Regions from separate parts of the Brachybacterium vulturis genome, predicted to be linked through region 4. Evidence: riboswitches for the same ligand, from Rfam matches in the RefSeq annotation. Region 4 holds a riboswitch; each other region holds the start of a gene.
The links. Region 4 has a riboswitch for thiamine pyrophosphate ahead of CFK38_RS01765 (3-oxoacyl-ACP reductase). Riboswitches for the same ligand answer to the same signal wherever they lie in the genome.
Positions count from the first base shown of each region.

Region 1: another riboswitch for thiamine pyrophosphate. It lies ahead of CFK38_RS07120 (ECF transporter S component); the one in region 4 lies ahead of CFK38_RS01765 (3-oxoacyl-ACP reductase).
Region 2: another riboswitch for thiamine pyrophosphate. It lies ahead of CFK38_RS04950 (bifunctional hydroxymethylpyrimidine kinase/phosphomethylpyrimidine kinase); the one in region 4 lies ahead of CFK38_RS01765 (3-oxoacyl-ACP reductase).
Region 3: another riboswitch for thiamine pyrophosphate. It lies ahead of CFK38_RS13615 (ECF transporter S component); the one in region 4 lies ahead of CFK38_RS01765 (3-oxoacyl-ACP reductase).

Region 1 covers NZ_CP023563.1:1,582,825-1,587,027, reverse strand. Annotated here, with positions in the region: gene CFK38_RS07125 (ATP-binding cassette domain-containing protein) at 1-1,263, opposite strand, end outside; gene CFK38_RS07120 (ECF transporter S component) at 1,253-1,957, opposite strand; TPP riboswitch at 1,996-2,104, opposite strand; gene CFK38_RS07115 (protein-L-isoaspartate O-methyltransferase family protein) at 2,173-2,775, opposite strand; gene CFK38_RS07110 (MBL fold metallo-hydrolase) at 2,811-3,536, opposite strand; gene CFK38_RS17565 (sensor histidine kinase) at 3,852-4,203, shown strand, end outside.
Region 2 covers NZ_CP023563.1:1,116,804-1,121,006, forward strand. Annotated here, with positions in the region: gene CFK38_RS04950 (bifunctional hydroxymethylpyrimidine kinase/phosphomethylpyrimidine kinase) at 1-1,491, opposite strand, end outside; TPP riboswitch at 1,482-1,574, opposite strand; gene CFK38_RS04955 (exonuclease SbcCD subunit D) at 1,665-2,828, shown strand; gene CFK38_RS04960 (AAA family ATPase) at 2,825-4,203, shown strand, end outside.
Region 3 covers NZ_CP023563.1:3,024,088-3,028,290, reverse strand. Annotated here, with positions in the region: gene CFK38_RS13620 (ATP-binding cassette domain-containing protein) at 1-1,042, opposite strand, end outside; gene CFK38_RS13615 (ECF transporter S component) at 1,149-1,730, opposite strand; TPP riboswitch at 1,774-1,879, opposite strand; gene CFK38_RS13610 (hypothetical protein) at 1,902-2,468, opposite strand; gene CFK38_RS13605 (M13 family metallopeptidase) at 2,465-4,203, opposite strand, start outside.
Region 4 covers NZ_CP023563.1:398,181-402,383, reverse strand. Annotated here, with positions in the region: gene thiO (glycine oxidase ThiO) at 1-964, opposite strand, end outside; TPP riboswitch at 957-1,060, opposite strand; TPP riboswitch at 1,179-1,270, shown strand; gene CFK38_RS01765 (3-oxoacyl-ACP reductase) at 1,465-2,268, shown strand; gene CFK38_RS01760 (LLM class flavin-dependent oxidoreductase) at 2,268-3,578, shown strand; gene CFK38_RS01755 (hypothetical protein) at 3,686-4,203, shown strand, end outside.

The DNA.
Region 1 (4,203 bases), 1.2 Mb from region 4:
GGGGCTCGCCTCCCGCTGCTCGTCGAGCCCGAGCCGGGTGAGCATCGCCGCGACCTGTGCGGTCTCCGCCCCGGAGGCCGCGAGCTCCCCACCCACGGTGTCGGCCACGAACTGGGCTTCGGGCCGCTGGAACACGAGGCCCGCCGCGGCCCCCTCCACCTCACCGCGACGCGGCGGGTCCAGCCGGGACAGCGCCCCCAGCAGGGTCGACTTGCCGGCACCGTTGCGGCCGACGACGGCGAGCAGCTGCCCGGAGCGCACGGTGAGGTCGACCCCGGTCAGGACAGGACGGCTCCGAGGGCCGAGATCCGCGCCCCGCACGGTCAGCAGCGGCTCCGTCGCGGGTCCCGGGGCCGGGCCCGGGGCGGGGCTCGTCCCCCGCTCCGGACCCGGCTCCGCCGCGCCCTCCAGCTGCTGCTCGAGCTCGCGCGGCAGCCAGCATCCGGCCTCACGCAGGGTGGCGCCGTGACGGGCGAGGACGTCCCCGGTCGGCCCGTCGGCGAGCACCCGTCCGGAGGCGTCCAACGCGATGGTGCGCGGCGGCAGCCCCGCCACCCCGCGCTCCCCCGCCCAGTCGTCGAGCCGGTGCTCGACCAGCAGCACCGCGACCTCGCCGCCGGCGGCGGCCGTGACGGCCTCGCGCACCGCGGCCACCCCGTCGGCGTCGAGCATCGCGGTCGGTTCGTCCAGCAGCAGCAGGCGGGGCCGGCCCACCACGGCCGCGGCGAGCCCTGCCCGTTGCAGCTGCCCGCCGGACAGCGTCGCGGCGCTGCGCTCGCTCAGCTCGTCGATCCCGGCCTCGGCCAGAGCATGGTGCACGCGCTGTCCGATCTGCGCAGGCGGGAGGCAGCGGCTCTCGAGCGGGAGCGCGACGTCGTCGGCCACCTGCGGCAGGCAGACCCCGTCGGCCGGATCCTGCCCGAGGAATCCGACGGCCGCGGAGGTGGCGAGGACGCCGCCGGCGATCGGATCGATGTCGCCCACCCGCAGCGTCCCGGTGACCCGGCCCCGCTGGTGGGCGGGGATCGCACCGGCGAGCGCACGCAGCAGCGTGGACTTGCCGCAGCCGCTGGGTCCCAGCAGCAGCACCTGCTCCCCGGCCCGCAGGGTCCCGGTCCAAGGGCCGACGCCGGCGCCCGAGGGCAGCACCACCTCGAGGTCCCTCGCCTCGACGACGAGCTCGGCGGGCGCGGCGGACGCGGCGGACGCGGCGGCCTCGACCGGGCGCGACGCGTCCCGGACCGTTCCCCGCTCAGCGGACACGGCGCTGCGGGATCCCGTCGGCCTGCGCCGACGCACCGATCGCGAAGTTCGCCAGCACCCCGGTGCGCTCCAGCGCACGGACGATCACGCGGGCCAGCAGCCCGCCGAGGACGATCCCGGAGAGCACCTGCATGCCCAGCCGCAGCGTGAGCAGGTCCTGCCCGTACCAGCCCAGCCGGTACGCGGACCAGAAGAACACCAGGCCCGCGCCGAGCGCGCCCGAGGCGGCGAACACGCCCCAGCCGAAGCGGCGGTAGCGGGTCAGGGCGAAGGGCAGCTCGCTGCCGAGCCCCTGCAGCGCGGCCGAGAGCACCAGCAGCGGCCCGACGGGGCTGCCCAGGAACACCACTTCGATGGTCCCGGCGAGCATCTCGGCGAGGATGCCCACGCCGGGTCGGCGGACGATGGCGATCGCGATCGGCGCCACCAGCAGCCAGGAGCCGAAGATCAGGTGCTGGGCGACGTCGCCGGCGGGGCCCATCGCGATCGCCAGCCAGCTCCAGGCCTGCACGAACACCCAGTACAGGAATCCGAACAGCACGCCGAGCACGACGACCAGCACGATCTCGCGCAGACCGAGTCGGGAGCGGGCGGCCGTGGGATCGGGGTCCGGGCTCGCAGCGGGCGGCGGGCCGCCGGGATCGACGGCAGGAGCAGCGGTGGGTGCGGAGGCATCACGAGAAGCTGGGATCACGGTCCGTGCCTTTCCAGACGGGCACGGGCGCGCAGCGACATTCGCTCGGCGGAGCTCCCTGCGCCGGCATGATCCGGATCAGGTTCTACGGTCGGAGTTCGAGAACTCCCTCTCAGCCCGGCCTACCGGACTCCCGTGCACGGGGCCACCCTAACCGGAGCGTCCCCTCCCGTGCACGGCGTCCAGGCGGCGGACCCTCCCGTGCCCGGCTCGGCTCACGGCCGGTCCTCGATGAGGGGCACGAAGAGGTAGGCCCCGTGGACGGTCTCCTCCAGTGCGTCCCCGCGGCGGGCGATCCGTCGCAGCTGCTGCGCGACGGGGATGACCAGGATCCCGCCCTCGCCCAGCTGCGCGGGCAGCGCCGGCGGCAGCTGCTCGGCTCCGGCGGAGACGAGGATGCGATCGAAGGGAGCGTCCTCGGGGGCGCCGAGCACGCCGCGCCGGGCGGTGCGGATCCGCGCCCGGCCCTCGGGCACGGTCTCGGCGAGCGCGGCGCGGGCCGGGCCCAGCAGGCTCTCCTGGCGTTCGAGCCCGAGCACGGTCCCGGTGGGGCCGACGAGATGGGCGAGCAGGGCGGTGGTCCAGCCGGAGCCGGCTCCCAGGTCGAGCACCCGGTGCCCCTCGCGCACATCGAGCAGGCGGAGCATGTTCTCCACGGTGGTGGGCTGCGAATTGGTCTGCCCCTCGCCGATCGGCAGCGGGGCGTCCTCCCCCGCCCGATGACGGAGCGAGGCCGGGAGGAAACGGGCCCGCGGCACCGCCCGCATCGCCCGGGCGACCCGGTCGGCGGGCCTCGCCCTGCCCCACAGCTCCTGCATCTCGCTCCCCTCCTGATGTCCTCTGCCCGGCGTGCTCAGTCGGCGCCGACCTCGATGACCCCGTCGGCCGGCCAGTCGCGCACCTCGGTGCCCTCCGGGGCGAGGGACGTGGACTGGCGCAGGAAGATCGGGCGGCCGACGTCGGAGGCGATCGCCTCGTGCACCGGCAGTGCGAGCACCGGGCCGACGGCCCGCAGGAAGTCGATGGTCTCGCCGATCTTCGACCAGGGAGCGACCACCGCGAAGGCGAGCACCTCGATGCCGCGGAACTGCGGGACCGGTTCGAGCGAATCACCGGTGATGCCGAGACGGGGACCGTCCCCGGCGGAGAGCACCAGGCCCGAGTTCCCCACCCGGGGGATGTCCGGATGGATGATCGCGTGCCGGCCGCCGACGGCCTCGAGGCGCACCGCCTGCTCCCCCGGGGCCGCGGGCAGCTCGTGCACGTCACCGGCGGCGAGGGCCAGCAGGCGCCGCGCGGGGACCGCGGCGGCATCGCTTGCGGGCTCGGCGAGCAGCGCAGCCGTCTCCGGCTCGGCGATCACCTCGGCGCCCTCGGCCCGGTCCAGCACCTCCTCGAGCAGCGCCCGGTCGAGGTGGTCGGGATGCTGGTGCGTGATCAGCACCGCGTCCAGGCCCGACAGCAGCTCAGCGTCCAGGCCGCGCACGGCATCCGCGCTGAAGCCTCCGGGATCCACCAGCAGGCGCCGCCCGGCGATCTCCACGAGCAGGCAGGAGTGGACGAGGTGGCGGATCTTCATCGGGTCCTCCCGGGGGCGAGGTCAGGTGTGCCTCGAACATATCGCCGCGGACGGCTCCGTGCCAGGGCCGAGCGGTCCGGAGGCGCGATCCGCAGCCGGCGGACGGCGGGTCACGGCCCGGTGCCGCCGTCCCCGGGCCCCGCGCCCTCCACCGATCGGTGGAGGGCGGGAGGGCCGCTCGACGGTGTCGGTCCCGGCGCACCATCACCAGACTCGGGGGATGACCAGCACCCGCACCGCACTGCCGCCGCCCCTCTGCCACCGACCTGCCGATCCAGGCTCCGGCGGCACTACTGTGGGGGGCGTGGAGCCCTCATGAGACCGGCTGAGACGCGCACCTTCATCGCCGGCGGCAATCTCGACGTTCCCGACGTCTCCCCGCGGAGCTGGGCCACGAACTGGCCCCTGCACCTGGTGGTCGCCGGGACCACGCTGCTGGGGCTGGTGGCCGGGCCCGGCCCGGTCCCGACGCTGCTGGTGCTGCTCTGGCTCGTGGTCTACGCCGCCGCTCACTGGGCGGTGGTGCTGCGCGGCCTGCTCGGCGCGGGCGCGGTGAGCGGCATCCTGCTCGGCGCGATCGCCCTGGCCCTGCTGGCGTTCTCGCACCAGGGGATACACCTGTTCGCGGCCTTCATGCTGATGTGGGTGCTGCTGTCCAGCTATCGCA
Region 2 (4,203 bases), 720 kb from region 4:
GAACCCGGGATCGCGATAGGTCTCCAGCCAGGCGGCGTAGGGATGGCCCGGCGCGATCTCGGCCAGCTCACCACCCACCTGCGCGTAGAGCCAGAAGCACGGCAGCACCGCGGCGGCCACCACCGGGGTGGGGGAGCCGAGCGCATGGCGGAGCAGGAAGTCGGTGTACGCGCTGGTCACCGGGCTGAGGGCGGTGTCGTCCTCGGCGGGCTCCGCGGACAGCCACGAACGATGCAGCTCCGCCTCGACCGTCAAGCAGCTCCGTGAGGACTCCGCCCAGAACGTGCGACCGGAGGCGGTGGTGGACGCCTCCGCGAGGGCGGCCAGGGCGCGGGAGTAGCGAGCGAGGTAGAGCGCATCCTGGGCGAGGTAGACGTCGAACGCCGGGCCGGGCAGGCTGCCGTCCACCAGTGCACGGACGAACCCGGAGTCCGCCACCTGCGCAGCCAGGGAGGACCCGGCGGCCCAGAGCGCGGCGGTCCACGGGCCGGCAGGGGCGACGACCGGGAGCACCGGGGCGATACCGGTCTCCGTGCCGGCATCCCCTGAGCAGGCGTCGATCAGGTCCTCGGGTGCCTCGAGCCGGGCGGGGACCTCGCCCACCCGCAGCCAGGGCGCAGCGGAACCGGCCGCCGCCAGCCGTCGACCCTGGTGGGCGTGGTCCACGGGACCGTGCCCCGTCCCGACCTGCAGGGCAGCCCCGTGCACGATCGCCTCGTGCAGCCACTGGGTCGCCCAGGCCAGGGCCGCGGCGGGGCGGTGGCCCGCACCCAGGCGGGTGGCGAGCGCGGAGGCGAGGGAGCAGCCGGTGCCGTGCGTGGAGGTGGTCTCCACCCGGGCCGAGCTCGCCCGGTGCTGCGAGCCGTCCGGCTCCACCCAGGTGTTGGTCACCTCGCGGTCCTCGAGATGGCCCGTCTTGACGAGGACGGCGACTCCGGTCTCCGCCGCCCAGCGGCCGGCCTGCGCGAGCGCCTCGTCCTCGGTCCGGGCGCGCGGCGCACCGGTGAGCACCGCGAGCTCGTCGATGTTCGGGGTGACCACGCTCGCACGGCGGCAGAACCGGAGCATCGCCCGCTCGGCCGCGGGCTCCAGGAGGCGATGGCCGCTGGTGGCGACCATCACCGGATCCACCACGAGCACCCGCGGCGGATGCGCGTCGATCCAGGCCGCCACCGCCTCGATGACCTCGACGGTGCCGAGCATGCCGGTCTTGACGGCCTCGAGCGTGACGTCGTCGCTGACCGCGGTCAGCTGGGCGGCGAGGAACTCGGCGGGCGGCACATGGATGTCGCACACGCCGTGGGTGTTCTGCGCGACCACCGCGGTGACCACGGCCATGCCGTAGCCGCCCGCGGCGGTGATCGACTTGAGATCCGCGGCGGTGCCGGCGCCGCCGGTGGGGTCCGTCCCCGCGATCGAGACCACGCGCGGCACCGTCGGCCGTGCGGGGAGGAGGGCGGACGGGGACTGGGTGCAAGGATCCGGACTCATGCGGACATCCCTTCGCTAGTACGAACTAGATCAGGTTCCACGGGTGTCATCTCAGCGCGTCATGCGCACCCCGTGTCCGCCGACCACCCTAGAGCACGAGCTCGCGGCGGGCACCCGCCGTCCGCCGCGGCGAGACGTCACCGGCTGTCGGCCCCCGCTCGTAGGCTCAGGGCATGAAGATCCTGCACACCTCGGACTGGCACCTGGGCCGCACCCTGCACAAGGTCGATCTGCACGCCCACCAGGCCGCCTTCCTCGACTGGCTGGTCGACCTGGTCCGGGGCGAGCGGGTGGACGTGGTCGTCATCCCCGGGGACGTCTATGACCGCGCCGTGCCCGCCGTGTCCAGCGTGACTCTGCTGGACAGCGCCCTGGCGCGCCTGGCCGACACCGGCGCCACCGTGGTGCTGACCTCCGGGAACCATGACTCCCCGGAGCGGCTCGGCTTCGGTCGCTCGCTGATGCGCCCCGGCATCCACCTGCTCACCGACGTGCCCGGCATCGAGCATCCCGTCTCCGTGGCCGACGAGCACGGCGAGGTGCTCTTCTTCGGCCTGCCCTACCTCGAACCCGACCGGGCCCGCACCGAGCTGGTGGGGGAGGGGGAGGCGCCGCTGGCCCGCAGCCACGAGGCCGTCACCCGTGCCGCGCTGGACCGCGTGCACGAGCGCGCCGCCGCGCATCCGGGAGCGCGCACCGTCGTCCTTGCCCACACCTTCGTCACCGGCGGCGATGCCAGCGACTCCGAGCGGGACCTCTCCGTCGGCGGCGTCGACTCGGTGCCCGCCGGTGTGCTGGGAGGCCTCGACTACCTGGCGCTGGGCCATCTGCACGGCTGCCAGGACCTCACCCGCCTCGTCGGCGCCCCCGCCTGGTATTCCGGCTCGCCGCTGGCGTTCTCCTTCTCCGAGAAGAACCATCGCAAGTCCGTGCTGCTGGTGGAGCTCGGCGCCCCCGGGACCGCAGCGGAGATCAGGCGGATCCGGACCCCCGTCCCGCGTCCGCTCACCGAGCTGCGCGGCAGCCTCGAGGAGATCCTCGCCCGGGCCGACGAGCACGGCGGCGACTGGGTCAAGGCCGTCGTCACCGACCCGGCCCGCCCCGCCCACCTGCAGGAGCAGCTGCGCGAGGCCTACCCCCACCTGCTGCTGACCGAGTACGCGCCCGAGGGCCGGGAGGCGAGAGCGGGCACCCCGGTGGTGCGGCGGGAGCAGAACCCGCTGGACGTGATGGACGACTTCCTCGCCCACGTCACCGGCGCGGCCCCCACCTCCGCCGAGCACGAGGTCCTGGACCGCGCCTATACCGCGGTGCGCCGCCAGCAGGAGGCCTCATGAAGCTCCACCACCTGCGCCTGACCGGGATCGGCCCCTTCGCGGGCACCGTGCAGATCGACCTCGCCGCCCTCGGCGCGAGCGGCATGTTCCTGCTCGAGGGGCCCACCGGCTCCGGCAAGTCCACGATCCTCGACGCCATCGTCTTCGCCCTGTACGGGCAGGTCGCCGGCAGCGTCAGCAGCGGCGACCGGATCCGTTCGCAGTTCGCCCCGCCCACCGAGGCGAGCGTGGTGGACCTGGTGTTCGAGACCGCCTCCGGGATCTTCCGGGTGCGCCGCCAGCCCGAGTTCCACCGCCCCAAGCTGCGCGGCACCGGCACCACCAAGGAACAGGCCAGGGCCGTGCTCTGGCGGATCGGCTCCCCGCAGCTGATCGAGGACGTCATCGCCGACACCGCGGGCGGGGGCAGCGGCACCGAGGCGATCGCGAGCCGCCTCGACGAGGTGGGCCGCGAGATCCAGCGCGCCGTGGGGCTCACCCGTGAGCAGTTCACCCAGACCGTCCTGCTGCCCCAGAACGAGTTCGCCCGCTTCCTGCGCGCCGGCACCGGGGAGCGCCAGGCGGTGCTGCAGCGCGTCTTCGGCACCGAGACCTACGCTCGCGTGGAGAAGCAGCTCGAGGAGATGCGCAAGCAGGCCAAGCGCGAGGTCGACGCCGCCCAGCAGACCCTCGGCACTGCGCTGGCCCGCTTCACCGAGGCCGCAGCCCTGCAGGAGGAGCCGGTCGGCGTGCTCGAGGAGCATGCCGCGGCGCTGCGCCTGGAGCCGCTGGCAGCGCTCGCCGCGGAGCACCTCGCGGCGGTGACCGCCCGGGCCGACGAGGCTCGGGACGCGGCGGAGCAGGCCGGGACCGCCGAGCAGGCCGCCCGCACCGCGGCCGAGACCGCCACCACCGCCCGGAAGCGCATCGATCGCCGCCGGGAGCTCGACGCGCTCGCCCACCGGCTCTCGACGGAGAAGCCCGCGCTCGAGACGGCTCGCACCGCCCTGCAACGGGATGAGTCCGCCCGCCCCGTCCTCGAGGTGCTGCGCCGTCGTGATGCCGCCTCCGCGCAGGCCGCCTCCGCGGTCGAGGCGCTCGCGCAGCTCGCGAGTGGCACGCGGCCGCAGCAGAGTGCGGTCGTGGACCTGCTGGACGGGGAGGATGCTGCGGCGCGCCTGGTGGCCGCAGCCGAGGACGCCACCGCCGCAGCCGGCGCGCTCCAGGACTTCGTCGACCTCGAGGCCGCGCTGCCCGCGCGCGAGCAGAAGCTCGCTGAGCGGCGGGAGCAGCTCACCGCGGCGACGACAGCCCTGGCCGCGCTCACCGAGCAGCTCGAGGCACGACCGGCCCGACGCACCACGCAGGTCACCGCCCGCGATGCCGCCCGCAAGGA
Region 3 (4,203 bases), 1.2 Mb from region 4:
AGAGGCGGTGCGGGTGGGCACCGGCGAGGTGCGCCAGACCGGCGCGCTCCAGCAGCTGAGCGGCGAGCTCGGGATCGGTGGCCCAGGGGGAGGCGCTCAGCTCCGCCCGCACGGTGGTGGCGACGAAGGAATGCTCGGGGTTCTGGGGGACCGCCGCGATCCGTGCGGGCTCCGGCCGCTGGACCTCGCCGGTCGCAGGGGCGTCCGCGTCGAGCAGGGTGCCCAGCACGGTGGTCTTCCCCGCCCCGGAGGGGCCGGTGAGCACGCTGAGGCGACCGGCGCGCACCTCGAGGTCCAGGGGAGAGGTCAGCCCGCGGGCGGGGACGGTGACGCCGCACAGCGAGGCGACGACCGGCCCCGCCCCGGCTGATCGCGCCCCGGCTGATCGCGCAGCGCGCGTCTCCTCGGGGGCCAGCACCCCGATCTCCTGCAGCAGCTCGCGCTGCTCGCGCAGCACATCGCTCGGCGCCCCGTCGGCGAGGATCTGCGCCTGCTCGCCGAGCACCACCAACCGGTCCACATGAGCCAGCCAGGGCCCCAGCCGGTGCTCGGCGACGACCAGTCCGGCTCCGTCGGCGGCGGCGAGGATCGCCTCGCGCACCAGCTCGGCGGTCTCGGGGTCGAGCATGCTGGTGGGTTCGTCCAGCAGCAGCAGCTCGGGGCCCAGGGCCAGGCTGCCGGCCAGCGCGATGCGCTGCTGCTGCCCGCCGGAGACCTCGAGCGGCCCCCGCTCGGGATCCAGCCCCACCTGCGCCGCTGCGAGGGCCGCGGCCACCCGCTCATGGATCTCCGGCCGGGGCAGCGCGGCGTTCTCGGGCCCGAAGGCGACATCGCGGAAGACCGTCGCGGCGACCAGTGCATGGGAGGGGTTCTGCAGCAGCAGCCCGGCCTCCCCGGGCCGGGACGGCGGGGACAGCAGACCGGTGCCCTCGCCGGACTCCTCGTCCAGCAGCCCGGCGAGGGCACGCAGCACGGTCGACTTCCCGCTGCCGCTGGCACCCGCCAGCAGCACCCGCTGCTCGGCCGGGATCGTCAGGTCCAGCGAGGCGATCGTCGGCCGGGAGCGCGTCAGGGGTCGCCAGCTCAGACCGGTCAGCTGCCGACCGGTCGTGGCGGGGGAGCGGGGGAGGGCGATCGCGGCCGCCTGCTCAGGCCTCGGCGACCCGGGCGTGCTCGCGGCCGGCGGCGAGGGCGTCCACCGCGCCGGTGGAGACCAGCGCCCGGGTCGCCGCCCAGCCGAGCCCGCCGCACAGCAGCGCCCCGGAGAGCACGAAGCAGGCGAGCATCACGCCGGAGAAGGCCCAGCTCATCTCCTGGTAGTAGGCGAACTTCTCCCATCCCCACTCCAGCAGCGCGGCGAGCACGCCGCCCAGCACGGCGACCGGCAGGGTGAAGCGCCGGTAGCGGGTCAGCAGGAACGCGAGCTCGACGCCGCCGCCCTGCATCAGACCGGAGATCGCGGTGCCCCAGCCCCACTGGCTGCCCAGCAGCATCGAGAGCACGGCGGCGATCATCCCGGCCAGCAGGGCGGCACCGGGCTTGCGCACGATGAGCCCCGCGAGCATCGCCGGCAGGAACCAGATCCCGGCCAGCAGGCCCTCGGCGGGCTTGAACGCCGCGGTGAGCGGCCCGATCAGCGTGTACAGCTGGCCGTAGCCCAGGTACGCGACGCCGAAGGCGGCGCCGATCAGAACGGTGACCAGCAGGTCCACGGTGCGGAAACGAGTCATCACTTCTCCTTCCCTCTGGAAGGGGCGCGGGCACCGGCGGCGCTCCACGGATATCCCGACTCCCTACGCCGGTGTGAGCCGGATCAGGTTCGAGGGTCTGCGCAGGATGCGCACTCTCAGCACCTCGCGGTGCTCCCCTGTCAGTGGATGACGAGAGGTGAGTCTACCCGCTCAGCGCCGGGCGCGGATCGCCTGGTCGACGGCGGCCGCCGTGGCCTGCGGGTCCTCGGGGGAGAGGATGTAGTGGGTGGAGCCGCGGCCGATGATCTCGACCATCGTCCCCGACCGGGTGACCAGCATCCGGTAGGGCTGCTGGACCTGATCGAGGGTGAAGATCTTCCGCGACCCGACGGGGGTCAGCTCCGCGGGCTGCGGGGTCGTCGCCCGGCTGCGACGCCATCCATAGCCGCCGAGGGTCACGCCCACCCGCGAGCGCGGCAGCTCGCGCAGCTGGACGGTGCGGAAGTCCGCCAGCGGCCAGGGCTTGCGGGGCAGGAACCCTCCGAGGCTCACCGTCAGCCCGTGCTCGTCCACGATGAAGCGGGTCCACTGCCCCATCCAGGTCCACACCGCGAGGCCCAGGAACAGCACCGCCACCAGCAGGACGCCCGTCGGCGTGGAGCGCTGAGCCATCAGCATCGCGAGCACGGCCCCGGCCACCAGCGTGATCGCGATGCGGGTCCAGCCGATGGAGGAGGGCCGCGTGCGGCCCACGTAGAACGGGGGCTCGGGCCTCACCAGATGCTCACCCTCTCCTCGGGGGCGCGGTACATCGCATCACCCTCACGGACGTCGAAGGCGGTGTGGAACTCCTCGAGGTGGCCGGCGACCGTGTTGCAGCGGAACTCCATCGGGGCATGGGGATCCACCGCCAGACGGCGGATCGCCTCCTGGGTGCGATTCTTCCCGCGCCACACGGTGGCCCAGGACCAGAACACCCGCTGCAGGCCGGTGAAGCCGTCGATCTCGGTCTCCACCTCGGTGGCGTCGCGGCTGGCCAGGTAGGCCTTCACCCCGATGGACAGCCCGCCCAGGTCGCCGATGTTCTCACCGATGGTCAGCGCACCGTTGACGCGGTGGGCGTCATCGAGCTCCCGGGGGGAGAGTGCCGAGTACTGGGTGATGAGCTGCGCGGCCCGCGCGTCGAAGGACTCGCGGTCCTCGGGCGTCCACCAGGAGCGCAGGTTGCCGTCGCCGTCGTACTTCGAGCCCTGGTCGTCGAAGCCGTGGCCCACCTCGTGCCCGATCACCGCGCCGATCCCCCCGAAGTTCACGGCGTCGTCGGCCTCGGCGTCGAAGAACGGCGGCTGCAGGATCGCGGCGGGGAAGACGATCTCGTTGGCGCCGGGGTTGTAGTAGGCGTTGACCGTCTGCGGGGTCATGTGCCACTCGGTCTCGTCGATCGGCCCTCCCACCTTGGCGAACTCGTAGGCGGCCTCGAAACGGCGGGATGCGCGGGCGCTGGCGACCAGGTCGCCGGGGACGATCTCGAGGCCGTCGTACTCGCGCCACCGCTCGGGGTAGCCGATCTTCGGGGTGAACTTCTCGAGCTTGGCCAGTGCCTTCTGGCGGGTGGCCGGGGTCATCCACGGCAGGTCCTCGATGGAGTCGCGGTAGGCATCCATCAGCGCGTCGACCAGCTCGGTCATGCGCTCCTTGTGGGAGGCCGGGAAGTGGCGGGCGACGTACTCGCGGCCCACGGCGAATCCGACGGCACCCTCGACGAAGGCGACGGCGCGCTTCCACCGCTCCCGCAGCTCCTCAGCCCCCGAGAGGATCTTCCCGGAGAAGGCGAAGTCCTCGTCGACCAGGGCTGCCGGGCCGTAGGGGGCGTAGGAGGAGACGGCGTGGACGGCCAGCCACGAGCGCAGCACCGCGAGGTCCTCCCCGGCCAGCAGCTCGGCGGCGGCGGCGACGAACTCGGGCTGACCGATCGAGATCACCTCGAGGACCGGGGCCGGAGCGCCGGTGCCCTCGAGATAGGCGTCCCAGGGGAAGGCGGGAGCCAGCTCACCGCGCTGCGCGGCGTCCATCGGGTTGTAGGACTTCTCCCGGTCGCGCAGTCGCACCACGTCCAGGTGGCACGCGGCCAGCCGGGTCTCGAAGTCCATCACGGCGGCGGCGAGGTCCTCGGCGCTCCCGGCGATCAGCCCGTCGCGTCCGGGGAGCGCGGCGAGGCGGGCGAGGTTCGCGAGGTGCCGGGCGTAGGCCGTGCGGATCTCGGCGTAGCGCTCCTCGCGATAGTAGGACTCGTCCGGCAGGCCCAGCCCGCCCTGGTGGATCTTCACCTGGTAGCTCGTCGAGTCCATGTCGTCCGTCCAGACATAGGCCAGCAGCGCGGAGGCGCCCGAGTCCGGGGCGGCCATGGCACGCACGATCCCCTCGAGATCCGTGGTGGCGGTGACGGTGCCCAGCAGGTCCTCGAGCACGGCGAGGCCGGCCCGCTCGATCGCCTCGGTGTCCAGGAACATCC
Region 4 (4,203 bases):
CCGGTCCCAGCAGCGGGAGGTCATCCGGGGTGCCGGGACGGGCGCGAGCGGTCACCTCGCGCAGTTCGGTGTCCCGGATCGCGGGAAGGATCTCGGCCGCATCCTGCAGCAGAGTCAGCACGCCGCCGGCCGATGCGCCGGTCATGGCGTCCTCACGGCTGGTGGCTCCGAGCACGAGGCCGCCGTCGCGCGGCACCAGGTAGAGGGGACGACCGCGGACCAGGGCTCGGACCGTGTGGTCCAGCAGGTTGTCCTCCCCGGGCAGCAGGGCGGAGTCGGGGACGTGCAGGCGCAGGATGTCACCGTGGACCGGTCGCAGCGACAGGTCGAGCACCCGATGGGGTCCGTCGATCGCGGAGGTGCCGAGGCCGGCAGTGAGAACGATCCGGTCGGCGTCGATCTCGTCGGTGGAGGCGACGCGGCTGCCGGTCGTGAGGGGGACGGGCGGCCCGTCGCCCGGTCGGCCCGGGCCGGTCAGGGCATCGAGGACGGCGGCGACCAGGGTGCGGGGGTCCACCTGGTGGTCACGGGGGACGAGCATCGCGCCGGCCACGTGCCGGGCCAGCGTCGGGGCGCGGCCACGCAGCTGCGCGGAGGTGAGCTCCTCGACCTCGGCACCCGCCGCGCACTGCTCCTGCGCGAGAAGCCGCAGGGCCTCGAGGTCGGACCGGTCGCGGCCGACGACGAGGGTCGGAGTATCGCGGTAGCCCAGCGGCTTCTCGGTGCGCAGGCCGAGCTCGGCGGCCAGCGCGCGGTGGTGGCTCGCGGCCTTCCTCATCAGAGGCCCCAGCGAGTGCTGGCCGAACTGGACCTCGCTGGTGGGGGCGAGCATCCCGGCCGCCGCATGGGTGGCCTGCTCGGCCACGCCGATGGAACGGATCTCGACCCGGTGACCGCGGCGTCTCAGCTCCAGTGCGGTGAGCAGTCCGATGATCCCGGCGCCGACGACGGCGATGTGCTGCATGAGCGGTCCTCCTGACGGCGGCATGACCCGCATCCAGTGCTGGTGGTCGGCACGAGGCCCTCTCAGCCCGACGATCGGGCTCCCACGGAACCGGGCCAGCCTACCCGCAGCGGAACGCGCCGCGCACCGGGGCGGAGACCGCTCCCTCCGCACGACCGCTGCGGCTGCTGAAACGGGACGCGCCGCCCCGCCGCCGCGGCCATGGGTATAGTCGACGACCGACACGGGGTGCCCGACAGGGCTGAGAACACACCCGGTGAACCTGATCGAGTTCGTACTCGCGGAGGAATGTCGTCGATGAACTGCTGCGCGCTGGCCACACCCGCGCCGACGCCACGTGCCATGACGCTCCCGCGCCCACCGTCCTCGAGAACGGGATCAGAGCCGACCCCCGTCGATCCGCCCCTCCACCCGAGGAGCGCTCTCCCTCCCCTGCCCGGATGCCGGTCCCGCCGGCATCCCGGGGGCTCGCATCCCGTCATCGAAAGGACGAACCACCCATGACCACCCCCTCCTCCGCACCCGCGCCGTCCCAGAGCATCCCCGCCCTCGCCGACCAGGTCGTCCTGGTCACCGGCGGCGCCCGCGGCCTCGGCCGCGCGATCACCGAAGCCCTGCTGCGTGAAGGCGCTCGCGTCGTCATCAACCACCTCACCAGCGCGGACGCCGCCCGGGACCTCGCAGCCCCCCACCCCGGCCGAGCGGTCGCGGTGCGCGCCGACGTCAGGGACCGCAGCGAGGTGGAGGCGCTGTTCGAGGCGGCCCAGGCCGAGTTCGACGCCCCCATCAGCACGGTCGTGAACAATGCGCTCAGCGGCTTCTCGTTCGACGGGGACGCGAGGGCGAAGGCGCACGAGATCGACTACGACGCCTTCTCGGCCCAGTTCTCGAGCGCCGTGCAGGGGGCGCTGAACACCATCCAGGCAGCGCTGCCGGGCTTCGACCGGGCGGGCTCGGGCCGCGTCATCAACATCGGGACCAACCTCTTCCAGCATCCGGTGGTGCCCTACCACGACTACACCGCGGCCAAGGCGGCGCTGCTGTCGCTGACCCGCACCTTCGCCGCCGATCTCGGCCCGCGCGGCGTCACGGTGAACATGCTCAGCGGCGGCCTGCTGCGCACCACCGACGCGAGCTCCGCGACACCCGAGGCCGTCTTCGACGCGATCGCCGCGAGCACCCCGCTGCAGTCGGTGACCACGCCCACCGAGTTCGCCGATGCCGTGCTGTTCTTCGCCTCGCCCTGGTCGCGGGCGATCACCGGGCAGAACCTCGTCGTCGACGGCGGGCTGGTGAAGGACTGATGCCGGCACCCGCTCGCCGCCACGTGCGGCTGAACCTGTTCGCGCACGCGGTCGGTCACCACGGTGCGGCCTGGCGCGCGCCCGGCTCCGCGGTGTTGCGCCTGGGCGACATCACCTACTGGGAGGAGCTCGCGCAGATCGCCGAGCGCGGCCGGCTCGATGCGATCTTCCTCGCCGACGGCCAGTCGATCGCCCCCGCCGGGGCCGAGCGCGGGCCGACGTGGTTCCTGGAGCCGATCACGGTGCTCACGGCGCTGGCGCGTGCCACCGAGCGGATCGGCCTGGTCACCACGGTCTCGAGCACCTTCTGGGATCCGTTCCATGCGGCCCGCCTGCTCGCCAGCCTCGATCACATCTCCCACGGCCGGGCCGGGATCAACGTGGTCACCTCGATGACCGACGCGGAGGCCCGCAACCACGGCATGGCCGCGCTGCCCGCCCATGAGGAGCGGTACGCCACGGCGGAGGAGTTCCTCCGGGTGCTCCACGGCCTGTGGGACTCGTGGCCGCGCGAGAGCATCCGCGCCGATCCGGGCGGCGTCTACGTCGACCCCTCCATGCTCCGTCCGCTGGAGCATCATGGTGACTCCTTCGCGGTCGACGGCCCGCTGAACGTGCCGACGCCGCCGCAGGGGCGCCCGGTGCTGTTCCAGGCCGGGGCCTCGGAGCCGGGGCGCGACCTCGCCGCCCGCTGGGCCGAGGGGATCTACGCGGTGGCCTGGGACCTCGAATCGGCGCACGCCTACCGCACGGACGTCCGTGCCCGCGCCGCCGCGCTGGGCCGTGATCCGGATCTGATCGCGGTCATGCCGGGGCTGGTCACCTACGTCGGCTCGACCGAGGAGGAGGTCCGGCGCCTGCAGGCGGACCTCCATTCCCGCCTCCCCGTCGAGCACTCCCTCCGCCAGCTCGCGTTCTTCGTGGGCCAGGACACCTCGGGGTGGGAGCTGGATGCTCCCGTCCCGCCGCTGCCGCCGCTGGAGGAGTTCACCGGCCCGAAGGGGCGCTACGCCACGGTGCTGCGGATCATCCGCACCGCACGGCCGACGGTGCGCGAGCTGCTGGGCTTCCTCGCAGCCGGCGGGGGACATGCCACGGTCATCGGCACCCCGGAGACGGTGGCCGACGAGATCGAGCGCTGGGTCGATGCGGGCGCGGCCGACGGCTTCAACCTCATGCCGCCCACCCTCCCGGGAGGGATCGAGGACTTCGTCGACCAGGTCGTGCCGGTGCTGCAGGAGCGCGGCAGGTTCCGGCGCGAGTACGCCGGGAGCACCCTGCGCGAACACCTGGGTCTGCCGCGGCCGTAGGCGGGCGCGGCCGGCGCGGAGCATCCTCGATACGCCAGGAGTCCCACCACGAACCGGACCCCTGACGACCATCGCGTTACGGAACGTTACGGTGTAACGTTATGTGCATGAGCGGCGCGACCCACGAGTACACGGCCCGTCTCGAGGGCGCATTGGAGCGGCGCGGCAACCCGCTGACCGTCGATGCGCTCCTGGACATCCTGCGCGAGGCCAGCGAGTCCACCTCCGAGGCGCTCTCCGCGGGGGAGCGATCCTTCCTGCTGGAGACCACGGACCTCACCGAGGAGGATCTCGCTCCGCAGGCCCGCGCGGCGTCTCAGAACCAGGTGGCCCGGGATCGTGCGGCAGCGGAGGAGCAGGCATGGGCCGCGTCGCTGACGACAGCCGAGGTGGCGGAGCGACTGGGCCGCAAGGATGCGAGCATCCGCCGCTCGAAGGCGGTCGGAGACCTCTATGCCCTGCCCTCGGGCGGCGGGCGCACCACCCGTTTCCCTGCTTGGCAGTTCGAGGGAGAGCAGGTGGTCCCGGGGCTCCGAGAGGTCGTGCCCGCCTTCCCCGGACACCTCCACCCGCTGTCGATCCAGCGCTTCATGACGACACCGCACGACGAACTCGACGCGCGCTC